4 regions of the Modestobacter sp. SYSU DS0657 genome follow, and region 4 is predicted to be linked to each of the others. Evidence: predicted binding sites of a transcription regulator. Region 4 holds the regulator's gene; each other region holds the start of a gene.
What was found. Region 4 encodes LexA, which represses DNA repair genes until DNA is damaged. Its sites were predicted from a motif close to TCGAACANNTGTTCGA; they were not measured.
Positions count from the first base shown of each region.

Region 1: the regulator LexA is predicted to act here: its motif matches at 2,559-2,574, upstream of ACI79A_RS09680 (DUF222 domain-containing protein).
Region 2: the regulator LexA is predicted to act here: its motif matches at 2,316-2,331, upstream of dinB (DNA polymerase IV).
Region 3: the regulator LexA is predicted to act here: its motif matches at 1,301-1,316, upstream of ACI79A_RS07615 (DUF222 domain-containing protein).

Region 1 is NZ_JBJHAG010000012.1:35,482-39,186, reverse strand. It holds gene ACI79A_RS09690 (alpha/beta fold hydrolase) at 1-656, opposite strand, end outside; gene ACI79A_RS09685 (GNAT family N-acetyltransferase) at 731-1,186, shown strand; gene ACI79A_RS09680 (DUF222 domain-containing protein) at 1,257-2,465, opposite strand; gene deoC (deoxyribose-phosphate aldolase) at 2,779-3,705, shown strand, end outside.
Region 2 is NZ_JBJHAG010000006.1:7,457-11,161, reverse strand. It holds gene ACI79A_RS05805 (sucrase ferredoxin) at 1-531, opposite strand, end outside; gene ACI79A_RS05800 (cupin domain-containing protein) at 557-1,897, opposite strand; gene ACI79A_RS05795 (BatC protein) at 1,900-2,190, opposite strand; gene dinB (DNA polymerase IV) at 2,406-3,665, shown strand.
Region 3 is NZ_JBJHAG010000008.1:108,695-112,399, reverse strand. It holds gene ACI79A_RS07625 (methionine synthase) at 1-786, shown strand, start outside; gene ACI79A_RS07620 (hypothetical protein) at 798-1,178, opposite strand; gene ACI79A_RS07615 (DUF222 domain-containing protein) at 1,335-2,606, shown strand; gene ligA (NAD-dependent DNA ligase LigA) at 2,743-3,705, shown strand, end outside.
Region 4 is NZ_JBJHAG010000009.1:15,908-19,612, reverse strand. It holds gene nrdR (transcriptional regulator NrdR) at 116-625, opposite strand; gene ACI79A_RS07790 (LysM peptidoglycan-binding domain-containing protein) at 938-1,480, opposite strand; gene lexA (transcriptional repressor LexA) at 1,728-2,543, shown strand; gene ACI79A_RS07780 (hypothetical protein) at 2,588-3,652, opposite strand; gene ACI79A_RS07775 (phosphatase PAP2 family protein) at 3,624-3,705, opposite strand, start outside.

The sequences.
Region 1 (3,705 bases), on a different contig from region 4:
CGGCCGAGTTCCGCGCCGCGGGCCAGGCCGCCCTGGTCGGCGCGCGCGTGCGCCGCCGGGTTGTCGTGCCGGCCGGCGTGCGCGATCACCCGTTCCTCCATCCGGCGGAACTCCTCGCCGTCGAAGGGGACGTCCGCACCGTTGAGCAGCCGCCAGTGCGCCACCCGCCAGGCGATCTCGGCGTCCCGGTCGCGCGGGTCCGCCAGGTGCTCCCACAGCTCCAGCAGCCGCGGGTCGGTCTCGGTGAAGGGCGCGGGCGCCGCGCCGCCCTCCAGCACCGCGGTCGCGAAGACCGTGGCCGAGCGGAGCCGATCCGGGTGGTCGAGCAGCATGAGCTGCACGAGCGTGCCGCCCATCGACATGCCCACCACGTGGGCGCGGGTGATGCCGAGCGCGTCCAGCACCCGCACCGCGTCCTCGGCGAGGTCGCGCACGGCGTAGGGCCGCTCGTCGAAGGCCCAGGTCGACCGCCCGGTGTCGCGGTGGTCGTAGCTGATGACCCGGTGTCGCTCGGCCAGCGTGCGGACGAGGGCGTCGGGCCACGTGAGTCCCGAAGCGTTGGCGCCCATCACGAGCAGCAGCGGCGAGCCGTCCGCCGGTCCGGTCACCTCAGTCCAGAGCCGGGCGCCCGGGGCGACCTCGACGAACGTCTCCACACCAGCAGGAGAGCACGCACCCGCCCGTGGACGCGACGCGTTTCCGGCCGGGATCTCGCTGCGACACTTCGGGCGTGCTGATCAGTGACCTGGCGCCGGCGACGGAGGATGCACTGGCTGTCGAGCTGCTGACCTTGCAGCGGGCCGCCTACGCCGTTGAAGCCGAGCTGATCGGCGACGATCGGATCCCGGGGCTGCACGAGGATCTCCGGCAGCTGAGGGACGCCGATCTCTCGTGGTTGGGCAGCTGGATCGACGGGCGCCTCGTCGGTGCACTGGCCTGGACGGCCGACCCGGTGACCGTTGACGTCGACCGGCTTGTGGTCGCTCCCGCCATGCACCGCAGCGGTCTCGGCAGGGCACTCGTACGCGAGGTGCTCCGGCGGGCGGACGGGCGGGTGACCGTGGTGTCCACGGGACGCGACAACCTGCCCGCGCGTGCCCTGTACGAGTCGGTGGGCTTCACCGCGACAGAAGACATCGAGGTGCTCCCGGACTTGTGGGTCACTCGTTTCACCCATCGCCCGTGAACGAACGGCACTCACCTGATGCGAGCCGTTCGGAGTTCACTCGATCAGGGTCGAGACGCGCGCAACCGGTTCAGGTGAGCAGTGGTCCGATGAGGATCTCGGTGCCGTCGGGTCGCCAGGTGCGCCATCGGCCATCGGGTTGTCGCTGGACCCGGAATCCGTGGTGGACCTTGGTGTGGTGCCGTTCGCACAGCAACGCGGAGTTGGTCAGGTTGGTCTCGCCGCCGTGCAGCCAGTGGATGAGGTGGTGGACGTCGCACCACCAAGTCGGGGCGCCGCAGCCGGCGAACACGCACCCCTTGTCCCGGCGCTCCACGGCCCGCCGTAGACCGGGGGTGACGACCCGGTGGTCGCGGCCCAGGTCCAGCGGCACACCGTCAGGCCCCATCACGATCCGGGAGACGCTGCCGTCACAGGCGAGGTAGCGGGCCCGGGCGGCGGAGATGGTCGCCCCGAACCCCGTCTGCGCAGCCCCCGGGCCGGTCGCGTCGTCGACGAGGTCGTCCAGATCGATCCCGACGACCACGTGCGGCTTCACCGTCCGCAGCGTCGGCAGGTCACCACCGGCCAGCTGGTTGTCGCACAACTGCACCAGCGCATCGGCCTGCTGCTGGGACCGCGTCCGGGTGTCACCCTTCGGCCGGTTCGCCTGCACCAGCGACTCCACCGCCGCCTGCAGATTCTCCCCACCCACAGCATCCAGATCGAACCGACCGGTGATGCTGCCGTCGGCGTGCTTGGCGATGCTGAGCCGCCGGCCCTCAGTGGGGTCCGGCTCCGGACCGTCGGGGTCGAGGGCGTCGGCGAACCGCCGCACCGCCAGCACCAGCCCCTCGTGCCGGCACTCGGCCGCGACGGTGGCCCAGTCCCGGTCGAAGGCCGCCAAGTCGACCCCCTGCTCCTCGGCACGGGCACGCTCGTGGTCGCCCACCTTGTCCGCGACCACGTCGAACTGCGCCGCGCTCACCTGCCCCGCGGCGAACCCCTCGGCCAGCGCCGGAAAGTGCGCCAACGCCCGCCCCGACCGCACCACCCGCGTCGCCTCCGGCAGGGACATCCGCACGTGCCCGACCAACCACGACCGCATCGACGTCAGCCCGTCGTGCTCCGCGGCCTGCCTGAGCTCGGCATGCCGCACCGTGCGGGCCAACTCCGCCGCGACCCGGTTCGCCACCGACACCAGCAACGCCGTCCGAGCCAGCGCCCGACCGTTCGTCAGACCGTGCAGATCCTCGGCCGCCAACGCGTCCAGCGCCGCCGGCAACGGCGACCCGAACAGCCCCTCCAGGTCATCGGCGGGCAGCTCCGCCACCACGTTCGGCGCAGGAGCGTCCAGCGTCAACGAGTCGCTCACGAACACCCCTCCCGTCGCTCGAACGGCTGTTCGAATGATATCGCGATCGAGACCCTGACAGCAGCCGAACCCCCAGGTCAGACGACTGTCCACAGATCGGACAACCTCCTTGACGGCAGCCGCCCGACCCCCGGGGGAACCGAGCCGGCTCATCCGATCCCCTCGCGGGCCCTCCGTCGGGAGGAGCCGGAGGGGTGAGCGCCGAGGAGTTGTCGGCGGGCAGTGGAGAATGCCCGGCATGACCCACGTGCTCGACCCGAACGCGCTGGCCGGGTCCGGCGGCGCCCCGGGCACCCCACCCGACCCGTTCGCCGACGTGACCCGCTCGGACGACGCCTTCCGCGCCTTCCTGCACGGGCTGCCCGGCGTCGACCAGGTGGGCGCCCAGCAGCGGGTCGCCGTGCTCGGCTCCCGTTCGATCAAGAGCACCGCGAAGGCCTGGGCGATCGACACCGCGATCTCGATGGTCGACCTGACCACCCTCGAGGGCGCCGACACCCCCGGCAAGGTGCGCAGCCTCGCCGCCAAGGCCCGCCGCCCCGATCCGGAGGACCTCACCTGCCCGGCCGTCGCCGCGGTCTGCGTCTACGGCGACCTCGCCGGCGTGGCCAAGGAGGCGCTGGCCGGCACCGGCATCAACGTCGCCGCCGTCGCCACCGCCTTCCCCAGCGGCCGCGCCAGCCGGGCGGTCAAGCTCGCCGACGTCCGGGACGCGGTCGCGAACGGCGCCGACGAGATCGACATGGTCATCGACCGCGGGGCGTTCCTGTCCGGCCGCTACCTCGACGTGTTCGAGGAGATCGTCGCGGTGAAGGAGGCCTGCGGGCCCGCGCACCTCAAGGTGATCCTGGAGACCGGCGAGCTGGTCACGCTGGACAACGTCCGCCGCGCCTCCTGGCTGGCGATGCTCGCCGGCGGCGACTTCATCAAGACCTCCACCGGGAAGATCTCCCCCGCCGCCACGCTGCCGGTCTGCCTGGTGATGATGGAGGCGGTCCGCGACTTCCGCGCCGCCACCGGCCGCCAGGTCGGCGTCAAGCCCGCCGGCGGCATCCGGACGACGAAGGACGCCGTCAAGCACCTGGTGCTGGTCAACGAGACCGCCGGTGCCGACTGGCTCTCCCCCGACTGGTTCCGCCTCGGCGCTTCCAGCCTGCTCAACGAC
Region 2 (3,705 bases), on a different contig from region 4:
CAGCACGTTCGCGGCGAACCGGTCGCCGCCGAGGTGGCTGGTCTCCCAGACCTCCGCCGCCCCCGCGGCAGCCAGGCCCGAGGTGAGCGGCCGGCCCCGGACGGCGCAGCACGCGTCGTGGGAGCCGTGCGTGCACACCAGGTAGGTGGGGACGTCGGTCGGCTCGCCGACCGAGCCGTCCCACGGCACCTCCAGCAGCTCGGCGTCGGACTCCCGGGTCGCCCAGCGCACCGTCTCCACCCCGGGGGTGGTGTCGGCCAGCGCCCACCGGCGGCCGGTGTCGGCCAGCCGGCCGCCGGGCCGGCGCACCAGCTGCACCCGGACGCCGGCCTCCCACGCCCGCGCCGCCAGCCGTGGGGCCACTGCCCGGTCGAACCGGGACTCCAGCAGCGCGTCGCGGCCCCAGGGCCCGGGCTGCTCCACCAGCAGCCAGCGCCGGGCCGGCGGCGCGGTCGCCGTCGGGGCGTCGCCGCGCAGCAGCGCCTGCACCGAGCAGCGGGCGTCGTCGAGCCGGCCGGCCGGTCGGGGCACGGGATGCCGGGGAGTGGGGGGCCCCTCACCCACCGACGGCGCCATGACCCCCATCGTGCCCGCCGGTGCGCGCGGCCGCCCCGGCCCGGGCGTCGGGGACGACCGCGATCGACTCGGTCACCAGCCGGCGGGCCAGGGTGAGCTGGTCGGCGGCGTCCAGGCCGGGCAGGTCGCCGACCTTCAGCTCCCCGGCGGCCAGCAGCGCGGCCAGCGCGGGGTGGGTGGACGCCGGCAGGTCGTGGGTGCGCCGGCCGGCCACCAGCGCCACCCGGTCGCCCACCGGCTCGCGCAGCTGGGCCCGCAGCAGGGGTCGCACCCGGAGCACCGTGTCGACGTCGAGCGCGGCGAGCGCGGTGGACTGGGCCAGCGGCGAGACGGGCGCGGGGCGCACCTGCGACCAGGCGCGGGAGCGCAGGGAGTCCGCGACCGCGGCCGGGTCGACCTCGCCGATCCAGCGCTGCAGCCCGCTGAGCACCGCGGCGACGTCGTCGGCGGTGGCGTCGGGGTCGGCGAGGTCGACGCCGAGCGGCAGCGAACCGCGCAGCGCCGGGTCGTCGGCGGCGAGGGTGCGCACCAGGTCCAGCGCCGACTCGACCGCGCCCCAGCGGGTCACGGGGTGGATCCCGACGGTCAGGTGGGCGCTGATCTCGCCGAGCGCGACCGCGGAGTGGATGTAACCCCGCGGCAGGTAGAGGGCGTCGCCGGGGCGCAGCACGGCGTCGATGACCGGCGGGCGCTCGGCCGCGGCGGCCACCTCGGCGGCCCGGTCGGTCCAGGGGTGGGTGCGCAGCGGGTCGGGGAGCACCGGCTCGTGGATGGTCCAGTGCTTCTCCCCGGCGACCTGCAGCACGAAGACGTCGTGCACGTCGTAGTGCGGGGAGAACCCGCGCGAGGACGGCGGGGTGACGTAGGCGTTGACCTGGGTGGGGTGGCCGAGGTCGGCGGCCAGCTGGCCGGCGAAGGCGATCAGCGGCGGCCAGAGGCGGTGCAGGCCCTGCAGCACGACGGTGGACCCGTCGGCGAACAGCCGCAGCACCGCGTCGGAGGAGACCTGGTCGGCAACCTCGGCACCGGCGCCCTGCGGGCTGGTGAACCGCTTGGGGTCGACGACCGCGCCGTCCTTGGCGATCCGCAGGAACGGGGTGCGCAGGCCGCGGGTGCTCAGCAGCTCGTCGACCGCCTCGAGGCTGAGCAGGTCGGTGAAGGTGCCGCCGAGCTCGGCGGCGGTGGACAGCAGCGGACGGCGCGACCAGTGCCCGGTGGCGAACTCCTCGGGGTCGACCGCGATGCACCGGCGCAACGCGGGACGGGCGCCGCCCTCCCCGGGGGAGGACGGCGCCCGGTCCTGCAGATCGGGGTCGGGCACGGTCAGGCCGAGCCGTCCGCGCCGCCGTCGTGCACGCCCGCGGCGCCGCCGTCCGCGGCACCCGAGTCGGCCGGGCCCTCGGCGCCACTGTCCGCGCCGCCGTCCGCACCGCCGTCCGCGCCGCCGTCGGCACCCGCGCCGCCGTCCGCACCGCCGTCCGCGCCGCCGTCGGCACCCGCGCCGCCGTCCGCACCGCCGTCGGCGCCGCCGTCGTGCTGGCCGGGCGTGCCCTCACCGGCACCGGAGTCGGCCGGGCCCTCGGTGCTGGTCATGTCCTCGTCGTCGAGCGCCATGGCTCCTCCGATCGTCGAGTCGGGCCGCCGATCGGCGGGCCCGGGGCTGTTCTACCGCGATGATCGACTCGCCACACCTCCGAGTGGCGGGCCCGCCGGACGGCGACCGGTTACGCTCGTCGATGTCGAACACCTGTTCGACGACCGTGGGGAAGGCGGCCGTCGCACAGGTACCGGGTGCGCGCGGGGCGCGGGGTGGTGAGGGGTGTCGCGGAGTGTCCGATCGGGCTGCCGGCTGCACGGTGCTGCACGTCGACATGGACGCCTTCTTCGCCAGCGTCGAGGTGCGCCGGCACCCCGAGCTGGCCGGCACCCCGGTGATCGTCGGCGGCGCCGGCAACCGCGGCGTGGTCACCTCGGCCACCTACGAGGCGCGGGCCTACGGGGTGCACAGCGCGATGCCGACGTCCCGGGCGCTGCGGCTGTGCCCGACCGCCACCGTGCTGCCCGGCGACCTGGCGCTCTACGCCGAGGTGTCCCGCTCGGTGATGGCGCTGTTCCGGTCCATCACCCCGCTGGTCGAACCGCTGAGCCTGGACGAGGCGTTCCTGGACGTCTCCGGTGCCGGCCGGCGGCTGGGCGACCCGGTGGCGATCGGGGAGCACATCCGGGCCCGGGTCTACGACGAGCAGGGCATCACCTGCTCGGTGGGGGTGGCCGGCAGCAAGTTCGTCGCCAAGCTCGCCTCCACCCGGTCCAAGCCCGACGGGCTGCTGGTGGTCCGCCCGGCCGAGGTCATGGAGTTCCTGCACCCTCTCCCGGTCGGGGCGCTGTGGGGGGTGGGCGCCAAGACCGAAGAGGTGCTGCTGCGGCTGGGGCTGAAGACGGTGGGCGACCTGGCGCACGTGCCGGCGCGCACCCTGCAGCGGGCCGTGGGCCAGGCGGCCGGGGCGCACCTGCACGAGCTGGCCTGGGGCCGGGACCCCCGCCGGGTGGTCCCCGACGAGCCCGACCGCTCGACCGGGGCCGACGAGACCTTCGGCACCGACGTCGACGACCCGCAGGTGGTGCACCGGGAGCTGCTGCACCTGGCCGAGCGGACGGCGGGGCGGCTGCGCTCGACCGGCTCCCTGGCCCGCACGGTCACCCTCAAGGTGCGCTTCGCCGACTTCACCACGATCACCCGCTCCCGCACCCTGAAGGTCCCCACCGACGTGGGCCAGGAGCTGTACGACACCGCGCGCACGCTCTTCGACGCCCTCGGGCTGGACCGGGCCCGGATCCGGCTGGTGGGCGTGCGGGCCGAGGGGCTGGTGGAGGCCGACGCCACCGCCCGCCAGCTGGAGCTCGGCGCCCGCGAGCACGGCCGGCGGGACGCCGAGCTGGCCGCCGACCGGGCCGCCCGGAGGTTCGGCGCCGGCGCCGTCCGCCCGGCGACCCTGCTCGGCCGCACGCGCGTGCCCGGCGAGCACCCGGTGGCGCGCCGTGCAGCGCCGGGGACGGGAGCGCGGCAGCCGCCCGGAGCGCCCCGCTGACCTGCCGGGAGTGCGCTGCGGGAGGCAGATCACCGCCCTC
Region 3 (3,705 bases), on a different contig from region 4:
GCCGGCTGGCGGCTCGTCCCGCGCCCCGGCACCGACCAGCGCCGCGCACGGGAGCTCATGGCCCGCGACCTCGACGCCCTCCACGAGGTCGCCGACCGCTACACCGGTCCGTTCAAGGTGCAGGTCACCGGCCCGTGGACGCTGGCCGCCGGGTTGGAGCGCACGCGAGGTGACCGGGCCGTCGTCGACGCCGGCGCCCGGCGCGACCTGGCCCAGTCGCTGGCCGAGGGCGTCGCCGCCCACGTCGCCGCGGTGGTCGGGCGGGTGCCCGGCGCCCGGGTCGTCGTCCAGCTCGACGAGCCCTCGGTGCCCGCCGTGCTGCAGGGTGGGCTGCCCACGGTGAGCGGGTTCGGCAAGCTGCCCGCCGTCGAGGCGCAGGTGGTCGAGGAGGAGCTCGCCGACGTGGTGGGCCGCATCGCAGCACCCGTCGTCGTGCACTGCTGCGCCAACCGGGCGCCGCTGGAGCTCTTCCGCGCCGCCGGGGCCGCCGCCGTCTCCTTCGACCTCGGGATGGTGCAGGACCTCGACGACATCGGCACCGCGGTCGAGGCGGGCACCCACCTGCTGGTCGGCGTCGTGCCGGGCACCGACGCGCCCCTGGGCGCACCGAAGGTGACCGCCAGCCGGGTGCAGTCGTGGTGGCGGGAGCTGGGTTTCCCGATCGAGCACCTGCACGAGGCGGTGGCCCTGACACCGGCCTGCGGCCTTGCCGGGGCCAGCCCGGCCTACGCCCGGACGGCGATGGAGCACGTCCGGGAGGCGGCGAAGTACCTGCTGCCCGAGTGAGCGGGCCCCGCTCAGCCGAGCCCGCCGACCGGTGACACCACGCCGGTGTCTCGCGGGCAGACCCGCACCGCCTCGCCGTCCTGCAGTGTCGGGGTGAGCGGGTGCGTGGTCGGGTGCCGCGGGCAGGGTGGCCAGTTCGTCGGCCGAGAGCCCCACAGCGCCTCGAAGGCCCACTCCTGCACGGTGTCGGTCACCGCGGCCACCTGCTCGGCGTAGGGCTGGCCGAGGGTGACGGCGACGCCCTGGCCGCTCCCGTCGGCGCTCCACAGCATCGCGCCGGCCCGGCCCGGGTCGTCCGGCCAGTCGCTGGCCTCGATGCGCGGCACGGGCGCCCCGGTCGCCGACAGGTCGGTCAGCACGGGGGCCAGCGCCCGGGTCAACTGCGCGTCCACGCGTCCATGGTGGCCCGCTCCCGAATCCTCGGCTCGTCCGTTGTCAAGACCTGATGCAGGTCTGTGGGCAGGCGGTTGACCTGCGGATTCGTGTGGTGGGAGCGGTCGTGTGGCGATAGACGTCGAACGCACATTCGAATGATGCGGGGGGTGTCCGTGAGCGAGGCGACGACACTGGACGCCCCTGCCTCGAACGTGGTGGCCGGGCTTGCCGCGGGCGACCTGCCCGACCTGTCGTTGAGTGCCGCGTTGGATCAGTTGGTCGCTGAGGACCTGAAGCCTCGGTTCGGGCCGCAACTGCTGGACCGGCTGCGTGGGTTGCTGGTGGCGCAGAACCGGTTGGCGGCGGAGGTGGCGCGCACGGTGCGGGAGTGCGAGCTGACCCAGGCCGCGGAGGTCGACGGGCTCACGAGCATGCGCTCGTGGCTGGTGGGGCACGGGCTGCTGGCCGCCCCGGAGGCGAAGCGGGTGGTGGGCGCCGGCCGGGTGGGTGAGCGGTTGCCGGTGCTGGCGGGCGCTGCGGCGGCGGGGGTGGTGACCCCGGGGAAGATGGCGGAGGCGGCTCGGCGGCTGGCCCCTGCCCGGCTGGCCGCCGCCGAGGAGCAGGGACACGACCTGGGCGAGGTCGACGGGGCGTTGGCGCTGGCGGCGGCCACTCAGACCCATGAGCAGTTCGTCGGTGTGCTCACCCGGTACGCGGCCGGGGTCGACCCGGACGGCCCGGAGCCGGATCCGACCGAGGGGCGGCGGTTGTGGCTGTCGCGGAACGCCGAGGGGCTGGCCTTCGGTGGGCAGCTGGAGGCGGTGGCGGGGGAGAAGTTCACCGCGGCGCTGGAGTCGCTCGTGCAGGCCGACCGCCCGAAGGGCGACCTGCGGACCCGGTCCCAGCAGCTGGCCGATGCCCTGGCGCAGCTGTGTGACAACCAGCTGGCGGCCGGTTCGCTGCCGACGCTGCGCACGCAGAAGCCGCACGTGGTCCTCACCCTCGACGTCGAGGCCCTCATCGCCCCGGCGACCGGTGCGGCGGCGGCGACCACCGGGTCGGGTCAGCTGATCTCCGCGGCCCGGGCCCGCTGGCTGGCGTGCGACGGGAGCATCTCCCGGATCGTGATGGGCCCGGATGGGGTGCCGCTGGAGCTGGGCCGCGACCACCGGGTGGTCACCCTCGGACTGCGCCGGGCGGTCGAACGCCGGGACAAGGGGTGCGTGTTCGCCGGCTGCGGTGCCCCGACCTGGTGGTGCGATGTCCACCACCTGATCCACTGGCTCCACGGCGGCGAGACCAACCTGAGCAACTCCGCACTGTTGTGCGAACGGCACCACACCAAGGTCCACCACGGGTTCCGGGTCGAGCGACAACCCGACGGCCGATGGCGCACCTGGAGACCCGACGGCACCGAGATCCTCATCGGACCACGGCTCACCTGAGGTCGGCCGCTGCGCTGCCCGCTGCCTTGGCAGGGCCGGGCGGCGGCAGGCACCACCGGCGACCGCGGCGCACCCGCGCGGGTGACGCGGCGGCGACCGCCGTTCCTCGTCGGACCCGCCGGTTACGGTTTCCCGCGTGAGCACCGAGGCAGGGGTGGAGCAGGACGCGGTCGACGGGCGCGACCAGCCCGTGGTCGAGGCCGCCGTCGACCGGGAGGACCTCACCGAGGTCCCCGACGAGGCGCGCACCCGGCACCGCGACCTGTCCGAGGAGCTCGACCGGTACGCCTTCGCCTACTACGTGCAGGACGCTCCGCTGGTCAGCGACGGCCAGTACGACGAGCGCATGGCCGAGCTGAAGGCGATCGAGGCGGCCCACCCGGCGCTGGTCACCCCCGACTCGCCGAGCCAGAAGGTCAACGGCGGCTTCGCCGCCACCTTCGCCCCGGTCCAGCACCTCGAGCGGATGCAGAGCCTGGACAACGTCTTCTCCTCCGACGAGCTGTCGGCCTGGGCCGCCCGCGTCGAGCGCGACGCGGGCACCGCGGTCAGCTGGCTCTGCGAGCTCAAGATCGACGGCCTGGCCGTCGCCCTGCTCTACGAGAAGGGCCGGCTGGTGCGCGCCGCCACCCGCGGCGACGGCGCCACCGGTGAGGACGTCACCGCCAACGTGCGCACCATGCGCGACGTCCCGCAGCAGCTGACCGGCAGCGACGACGACGGAGACCTGCCCGACCGCCTCGAGGTGCGGGGGGAGATCTACTTCCCGGTCGCCGCCTTCGCCGACCTCAACGCCGCGATGGTCGAGCAGGGCAAGCCGCCCTTCGCCAACCCGCGCAACGCCGCCGCCGGATCCCTCCGCCAGAAGGACCCGAAGGTCACCGCCTCCCGCCCGCTCCAGCTCATCGTGCACGGCATCGGTGCGCACGACGGCTGGCAGCCCGAACGGCAGTCCGAGGCCTACGCCCGGCTGCGCGAGCTCGGCCTGCCCACCAGCGGGCGGTACGAGGTCGTCGACGACCTCGAGGCCGTCTGGGCCTACATCGAGCGCTACCGCGACCAGCGGCACTCGGTCGAGCACGAGATCGACGGCGTCGTC
Region 4 (3,705 bases):
GCGGTGCGGGCGGAGCGGCTGGGGAAGCCGGCGGGTGCCGGAGCCGGGTGGTGCGGTGCGGTCTCCTCGTCGAGACCTGTGTAGTCGGGGGGTGTGACAGTTCGGGGCGGCGCCCTCAGGACCCGGCGGCCGCGCCTGGCGGCCCGTCCTCGGTGGCAGGTGCCCCACCGGCTCGGGCGCGCACGGCGGCCCGCAGCTCGGCGATCTCCTTCTCGAAGTCCGCAGCGGAGCTGAAGCTCCGGTAGACGCTGGCGAAGCGGAGGTAGGCGACCTCGTCCAGGTCGCGCAGCGGGCCCAGGATCGCCAGACCGACCTCGTGGCTGGGGATCTCGGCACACCCGGTGGCGCGGACGGCGTCCTCGACCTGCTGGGCCAGCAGCGCGAGCTGGTGCTCGTCGACCGGACGGCCCTGGCAGGCGCGGCGGACACCGGCGACCACCTTCGCGCGGGTGAACGGCTCGCTCACGCCGCTGCGCTTCACGACGGCGAGGACCGCCTCCTCGACGGTGGTGAACCGCCGCCCGCAGCCGGGGCACGAACGCCGCCGCCGGGTGGTCGCGCCCTCGTCGGTCTCGCGCGAGTCGATGACGCGACTGTCGGGGTTGTGGCAGAAGGGGCAACGCACTGCCGGTCCACCTCCTCCCGAGGTGTCGCGACCGGGATCACCGCGGTGCTGTGACACCGTGGGACACCGGCCCGTGGACCGCTCCTGTGGACTGCTCCGGGGACATCCGGTGGATGGCCCGGGGAGAACGTGTGGAGCGGCTGTGGACGACTTACATCCGTGTAAGCACTAGATGTTGTGGTGGAACCGTACGGCCACCCCTACAGGTGTGCAAGCCCTGTCGTGCGTGTCGTGTTCCGCAGCTGACCCGCCCGCCGCTCGCGCACCCATCCGTCACAGCCCGGGCCCCGGCGACGGGCCCGCCGCACCTCATCAGGGCAGCTCGAGCACCTGACCGGGCTGCAGCACGACGTCCTGGAGGTCGTTGCGATCGAGGATCGCGTCGACCACCGCGCGCCGGTCCTCGTCCGGCGCCAGGTCGCCGGCGATCGACCAGAGCGTGTCGCCGGGCTGGACCACCACCGTGCCGGCGCCGGCCAACTGCAGCGCGGGCTCCCCGTCGGCGACCACCGCGAGCGTGCCCACCGCCACCCCCAGGCCGACCGCCACCGACAGCGCCGCCACCGCGCGCCGGCCGCGGCGGGTGAGTCGCAGCGGCAGCTCCGCCCACTCCCCGGCCGACGGGCACGGAGCGACGGCTCGGGGCGGGCCGCAGTCGCCACCGCGGACGGGCCGCGCGACCGCGCCCCCCGGTGAGGACATCGGCCGCCCACCAGGACGCACCTGCGAGCGGCGGGCCGGGCGGGGCCCGACCCGGCCAGCGGACCCCGCCCGGGCGGTCGGCGCCGGCGAGACCAGCCGGAGCGGCGGGCGGAGCGGGGCGACGGTGGTGTCCGGGTACTCGGCGATGACCATCGGTGCACTCCTCACAGCAGGCACCCTCGGGTGCGACCTCGAACGCCTGTTCGATTCGAACGTCTGTGCGATGTCTACCGCACGGCACCGACAGGAGTGCACCGACACGGCGCGTGTTCGAACACGTGTTTGAACACCCGCCGTCGAGCCGCTACCGTGCGCAGGGAGACCACGACGGCGTCCCACCCCGCCCCGGCAGGCGGGATGCCACCGGGCAGCTGCGCGCGCAGCCGGACGAGGAGGACACATGGCGGTCGACGGCCGGACGGCGGACGAGCGCAAGGGGTCGAGCCGACGCAGGCGCCCGGCCGGGCAGGCGGCGGAGCCCGCAGCGGACACCGGGGGTGCGGCCGTGCGCGAGTTCCCCGACCGCGGCGAGGCCGGCGACGGGCTCACCCAGCGCCAGCGCCGGGTGCTGGAGGTCATCCGCGACTCCATCGAACGCCGGGGCTACCCGCCCTCGGTCCGCGAGATCGGCGAGGCCGTCGGCCTCTCCTCCGCCTCCTCGGTCGCCCACCAGCTCTCGGTGCTCCAGCGCAAGGGCTGGCTGCGCCGCGACCCCAACCGGCCGCGCGCACTGGACGTCCGGCTGCCGGGCGAGCAGGGCGTGACCGCCGGTGCCGACGCCTCGGCGGATGTGCTCGCCGCCGCCGGTGCGGGCAGTGGCGTCGACGAGGCGGGCGCCCCGGCACCCACCTACGTGCCCTTGGTGGGCCGCATCGCCGCCGGTGGCCCGGTGCTGGCGGAGCAGGCCGTCGAAGACGTCTTCCCGCTGCCGCGCGAACTGGTCGGCGAGGGCACGCTGTTCATGCTCAAGGTGACCGGTGACTCGATGGTCGAGGCCGCGATCTGCGACGGCGACTGGGTGGTGGTCCGCCAGCAGCCCACCGCCGAGAACGGCGAGATCGTCGCGGCGATGATCGACGGCGAGGCGACCGTGAAGACCTACAAGCGCCGCGACGGGCACGTGTGGCTGCTGCCGCACAACCCGGCCTACGCGCCGATCCCCGGCGACGACGCCACCGTCCTCGGCCGGGTCGTGACCGTGCTGCGCCGGGTCTGACGCCACCGTCGGCCGCCGGCCGGGTCATTCCCGCCGGCGGCCGGTCACTCCCGCCGGCGGCGGATCTTCCCGCCGATCCAGACGAACACGGTAGCCACCCCGGCCGCGATGATGCCGGCCGTCACCGGGGCGACGCCGGGAGCCGCGGTCACCAGCTCCCCGGTCGGTCCCGCACTGGGAGCCGGATCGATCGGGGTGCTCGTAGCCTGCTCAGCCGGCACCGGAACCAGGGTCACCGGCGCCGGCAGCCCCTCGCTGGTGACCAGCAGGTCGCGGTTGTTCGCCGCGAAGGTGATCGCCTCACCCTGCGGCGAGTCGGGGAGGGCGATCCGGCCCGGCGCGCCGGACAGCGCGCCGGGCACGTCGGAACCGGTCAGCGTCCAGACGTAGGCGTCGGTGTAGGTGCGCAGGGCGATGCGCTGCCCGTCCGCCGACACCGCGCCCCCGGTCACCAGCAGCTGCCCCGCGCGGCCGACCGGCCCGCCCGGCGTGCCGGTCAGGGTGAGGCCCAGCCCGACCACCCGGGTCATCGGCACCGTGGCCCCGTCGGCCAGCGGCGCATCCGGGCGGTACACGCCGGAGGCGCCGAGCACCTCCTTGGTCACCAGGTACGGCGTGCCGTCAGGCGCCAGCAGCAGTGCCTCGGCGTCGTGCGCCCCGTCCGGGTAGGTGAGCCGGGTGAGCGTGGTGCTGCCGTCGGGGCGCAGCCCGATCAGCGCGACGGTCTCCCGGGCGGCGTTGTTGTCCCCGATGTCGGCCAGCCAGACCGTGCCGTCCGCGGCCAGGGCGAGGTCCTCGGGGTCGTACGGGTCGACGCTCCCCGACCGCACCTCCGCGACGGCGCAGGAGGTGTCGAGGACGTAGACCTCCGCCCGGTCACCACCGTCGTTCATCGCCAGGAGCGTCTCCCCGGCGCTGGCCAGGCCGGAGATCTCCGGCAGCCGCGGGTCGGTGATGGTGCAGCGCGTGCTCGGCGCGGCTTCCTCGGCGAGCGCCGCCGATGGCGGCAGGACCGCGAGCAGGACCGCCGCGGGCAGGGCGAGGAGCGCCCCGTCCGCCAGGCAACGGCGGCCGGCGCGGCTACGCGTGCGGCCGGCCCACTCTGGCACGGACCCAGCGTGACACCACGACTGCGTCGAGTGCGTGAACCACGCCCAAGAGC